2 regions of the Priestia sp. 179-F W1.4 NHS genome follow, and region 2 is predicted to be linked to the other one. Evidence: riboswitches for the same ligand, from Rfam matches in the RefSeq annotation. Region 2 holds a riboswitch; the other holds the start of a gene.
What was found. Region 2 has a riboswitch for cyclic di-GMP ahead of ACH0CI_RS13570 (anti-repressor SinI family protein). Riboswitches for the same ligand answer to the same signal wherever they lie in the genome.

Region 1 (2,486 bases), on a different contig from region 2:
ATCAACTAGTCATAAACAAGAAATAACTTCGCTGCAAACACAGCTAGTTAAGATGGGATATTTACACGTAAATCCAACTGGTCAGTATGGTTTATTGACTCAGCAAGCCGTTAAGAATTTTCAACATGATGTGGGGATCACGCAAGACGGGGTAGTCGGACCTGGTACATATGCAAAAATAAATAATGTAGAAAAAATGGCGCATGTGGTTTATGGCGAGGCGCGAGGTGAGGTCTATGAGGGGCAAGTAGCTGTAGCAGCTGTCATTCTGAACCGTGCTAAAAGTCCAGATTTTCCACAAAGTATACCTGGCGTTATTAGTCAACCAAATGCGTTTACAGCTTTAAATGACGGACAATACGCTTTGGCACCAAATCAATCTGCTTATAGAGCAGTAACGGATGCATTTAAAGGATGGGATCCTACCAATGGGGCTGTCTATTATTATAATCCTACAACTGCAACAAATAAATGGATATTTACACGCAAAGCATACAAAAGAATCGGTAGTCACGTTTTTGCTTATTAGTTTTAAATAGTTAGAGTACAAATGAAGTAATATATTTTTAGCTATTATATATTCGTATAATTGACTTACATAGGATATGCAGTCATTTATTATCTAGATGTTTTAAAGGTTTAATATAACTTTTATGGAAAAAACATGATATAATTGAGTTGCCATTCGATTTTAATACATCTTATACGTTTGAACCCTGACAAAAAGCTACCTCTTCTACTGATGAGGTAGCTTTTTATTTTGCTGTCATTAAGTTTTGTTCAGCATAGACAGCTTAAAAGAGAATTTAACTAGTTTGGATGATTGTAATTGGAGGAATTTGAATACGAGTTAACTATAAATAGCCTAGTAGAGCAATATCAAACACAACTTTTACATATAGCGTCAGCATATGTAAAAGACAGTCATGCGGCCGAAGACATTGTGCAGCAGGTCTGGATTAAGTACTATCAACTTCTGAAGCTAGAAGGTAAAGATAGTAAAAAATCAGCGTATGCATGGTTATATCGTGTTACTGTTAATCAGAGTATTGATTTTTTGAGAAGGGTGAAGAACAAACGAGTCATATCCTCTAACAATATAGAGATGACTCAATACTCACAAAACATTGATACTATATTATTGGAACAACATGTAATAGAAAGATTGGAAAATGAGGAACTTCTTAAAAGGATAGATATTTTACCTGAAAAGTATCAGCATGTTATTGTTTATTTTTATTTTAAAGACTTACCTTATAGTGAGATTGCTACTACCTTAAATATTAGTATGGGAACAGTCAAGGCGAGGCTTCATCGAGCAAAATTTTTACTGAGAAAGATGTATGTGAAGCAAGGTAGTAATTAGCTCGATATTTGTTTCGTTTTTACAATGCTCTTTTTTATTAGATATCAACAGTGTATGTAGGGTGTAGAAAAAATAAATGACGATACTTTTTTTGACAAAATCCGACAACCATTATATAGTAAAATAATTGTAAATTTACATATTGAGATAAAGGCAAACTAGTTGAAAAGCTAGGACGCAAAGCTACAGGTCTAAGGTCTAAGGGCTATGGCAGCTGAGCCCCCTGAATATCTGGAGGTAATTCTTATGGACAGTAAAGGACAATTAGTAGTACAAGAACTAAATCAAGAGTGGATTGAACTTATAAAGGAAGCTAAGGAATTAGAATTGACCATTGAAGAAATTAGGAAATTCCTAGAGAGTAAATAGATACAATGACCATAAACAACATTAATCATTCATTAATGTTGTTTATGGTTATTTAATTCTTGAGATCTTCTATTTAAAAACTCTTTAAATTCCTCTTGAGTAATGTCTGAATTCATCGCTTCTTTGACTAAATCTAGCCATTCCTGGGGAAGGGTAGTTAAATTATTCACTGTAATATTCCTCCTCTACAACTTGTCCTATTATAAAGTAAATTACTTTTCAATATAACCCATAAAGTAAAAATTATTACTTTTAACCTATTATTTAATAATATATGATATTTTTGGAATAAATACAGTTATTTAGTTTATGGAAAACCAAAATTTTAATGACCTAGCTAAGCCAATAAAGACGTAAGCAATGAATGGTAAGCAGATTCAAGGTTGACCTTTAATTATGGAAGTAAAACTGAAAGGATTTTATTAGTGAAAAAGGACGAATCACTTACAAAATACTTAATAATTGATAATATGGGGAGGATAAAGATACCACCTCTGTTTTTAAAGAATGCTAATATCCATCCATCTTCTAAAATACAATTCTTCAACTATAAAACCTTTTTTGTTATGAGACAGGTTAAATTTTTACCGGTACGGTTGGAGAAAAAAGCAGCAAAAAATTTGACTAGATCTATCAACGAATTAGGCTGTATTGTAATTCCAAAGATGCTTCGCGAAATACATGATATAAATTTACACGAGGAAATAGAAGTGAAAGTCATTAATACGAGCATTGTTTTAAAGAAGAAAAA
Region 2 (2,486 bases):
GGCACTTTTTCTGCCCCGCAAATTGCTTTTGCTAATGCTTTTCCTTGTTCATACAAAGGTGCCACTAATCCGTATACCATTCCTCTATGCTCTGCACATTCTCCAACCGCGTAGATGTTTGGAATATCCGTTTGCATATAGTCATTCACAACAATTCCTCGGTTTACATTAAGTCCCGCTTCTTTTGCAAGCTGAACATTTGGCTTAATTCCAACGGCCATCACGACTAAATCAGCTTCTAAAAACGTCCCGTCTTTAAAAGATAATCCTTCAACTCGCTCATCGCCGACGATTTCCGCCGTTTGTTTTTCAAGCAAAAACTTCATGCCTTGTTTTTCTAATTCGTTTTGAAGCAATTTGCCGGCTGTTGGATCGAGCTGGCGTTCCATTAAATACGGAGCTAAATGAATCACAGATACGTCCATCCCTAGATTTAACAGTCCGCGCGCCGCTTCTAATCCAAGCAGTCCGCCTCCAATAACCGCTGCTTTTTTATACTGCTGAGAAGCCTGCAGCATTTCATCCGTGTCTTTTATATCTCGAAAAGCCGTAACTCCTTTTTTATCAGACCCTGGAATCGGAAGAATAAAAGGAAGAGAGCCCGTTGCTAAAATTAATTCATCATATGATTCTACTCTGCCGCTGTTTGTCGCTACTTCTTTTTTTACTGAATCGATACTAGTAACCGTTTCGCCCGTATACAATGTAATATTGTTTTCTTGATACCAGTTCCAATCGTTTAACGTAATGTCTTCAACATTCGTATCTCCTTGCAGCACTTTTGATAGTAAAATACGATTATAGTTCGGATGCGGCTCGCTTCCGAAAATCGTAATTTCAAAAGCTTCGCTTGAAACCTTCAATACTTCTTCAATCGCTCGAACTCCAGCCATTCCATTTCCAATCAATACGAGTTTCTTTTTTTGCATCTTCCATTCCTCCCCTGGCGTCTATACCTGCTTGTTTCAAAGATATATTTTCTATGCATCTTTAAAGATATATTTAAGATATATGAATTTTCTGAATCGTTCAACTTATGTGTTAGGTTATCTAACATATGAATTCATTGTATACGTTTACAACATTGGGATATAAAGTGAAAATATTTATACGAAAAGTCTCACATAAGGAACGGAATGTTTCTGAAGACGCTTAAAATAACGGAAATTCAGTCTCAAAAACTTGTTTTTTACATGTTTTTACAGACTAAATATAGTAGAATATAACTTAAATTATATTACTACAGAAAAAGGCAAACTAATTGAAAAGTTAGGACGCAAAACTACAGATCTACGGTTTTTACACTATGATGGCTGAGTTTCCTTTACTAAAGGAGCAGACTTGATGGAAAAGCTGAACAAAGTATTTGATAACGAACTAGATAAAGAATGGCTACAGCTTATTTACGAAGCAAAACAGCTGGGCTTATCTAGCAAAGAAATTAAGGATTTTTTACAACAAAATAAAGCACAATAGTAAAAAACCATTAGAACTTAAGTTCTAATGGTTTTTTCGCTGCTACGTATACCTTTGTTTTCTAGAGATTTTTGTTTAAGAAACTCTTCAAACTGATTCTTCGTTATATTTGAATCCATTGCTTCCTTAACAAGGGCCATCCATTCTGGAGGAAGCAACATATCATTTTTTTCATTAATATCCATTTTATCCCTTCTTTCAACCTTTCTAATTATAAATCAAATTCTGTTGCAATATAACCCTCATACCTATTTTTTTACGTTAATTTAATAAAACTATACTAAACTCCCTAAACTATTATGTCAGTAAAACAGGCATTATTCTAGAGAAAAAACGCATTTTTGTTTCTGATAAAGAACATTTTTTTATTTTGTTCGTTATTAAGGTTTACCAACCGAGGATTTTTTTGTATAATTAACTCAAATTTTGTAATATTAACCCATTTTATTTAGGAGGACCATAATGCCCTTATCTTATTCTTTAAAACGAATTAAAACACCTTTGCAGTTTTTTGGTATTACGCTTTACAAATGCCCAAGCACCGGCTCTTATTATTATAAAAGCAGAGCAAACAGGCACTTAAAAAAAGTAAAATAACACAATAACGTGAATGAAGTTTTCTAGCTTTATCATAGAAAGCTTCGTTCAGCTATTTTTACCTAGTAGCTGCTTAGTATAACATCAGAAAATCTATTATTTAATCTCTTTTTTAGTATCGGTGAACCAATTCACTAAATAGTCTCCCCACACTTCACCTCCTTTATTTGTTAACCTTCCGTCGTTTTTATTAATATACTCTCCTAAATGAAACGGCCAAATGAGCGAATGATTTAGATAATGCACCCAATTTTTTTCTGCCACTCCCCGAATAGCTTCTACCCCTTCTTCATAGGATTCCGTCTGAGAAATATACGGCTGAGACGGCTGAAGGACCAGGGTTTTTTTCAAGTCTTTAAGCTGATAAATCAGCTCGTCTGTATTTTTAAGTGTATCGTCTAACGTCAGCTTCT

Region 1: linked by a shared signal. The riboswitch ahead of ACH0CI_RS27170 (anti-repressor SinI family protein) and the one ahead of ACH0CI_RS13570 (anti-repressor SinI family protein) in region 2 are both predicted to bind cyclic di-GMP.

Annotation. Positions count from the first base shown of each region.
Region 1 covers NZ_JBIQFF010000025.1:2,616-5,101, forward strand. The annotation lists gene ACH0CI_RS27160 (cell wall hydrolase) at 1-529, shown strand, start outside; gene ACH0CI_RS27165 (RNA polymerase sigma factor) at 830-1,366, shown strand; cyclic di-GMP riboswitch class I at 1,509-1,593, shown strand; gene ACH0CI_RS27170 (anti-repressor SinI family protein) at 1,613-1,735, shown strand; gene ACH0CI_RS27175 (anti-repressor SinI family protein) at 1,768-1,905, opposite strand; gene ACH0CI_RS27180 (hypothetical protein) at 2,161-2,486, shown strand, end outside.
Region 2 covers NZ_JBIQFF010000002.1:601,368-603,853, forward strand. The annotation lists gene nirB (nitrite reductase large subunit NirB) at 1-929, opposite strand, end outside; cyclic di-GMP riboswitch class I at 1,242-1,326, shown strand; gene ACH0CI_RS13570 (anti-repressor SinI family protein) at 1,345-1,476, shown strand; gene ACH0CI_RS13575 (anti-repressor SinI family protein) at 1,494-1,661, opposite strand; gene ACH0CI_RS13580 (SGNH/GDSL hydrolase family protein) at 2,170-2,486, opposite strand, start outside.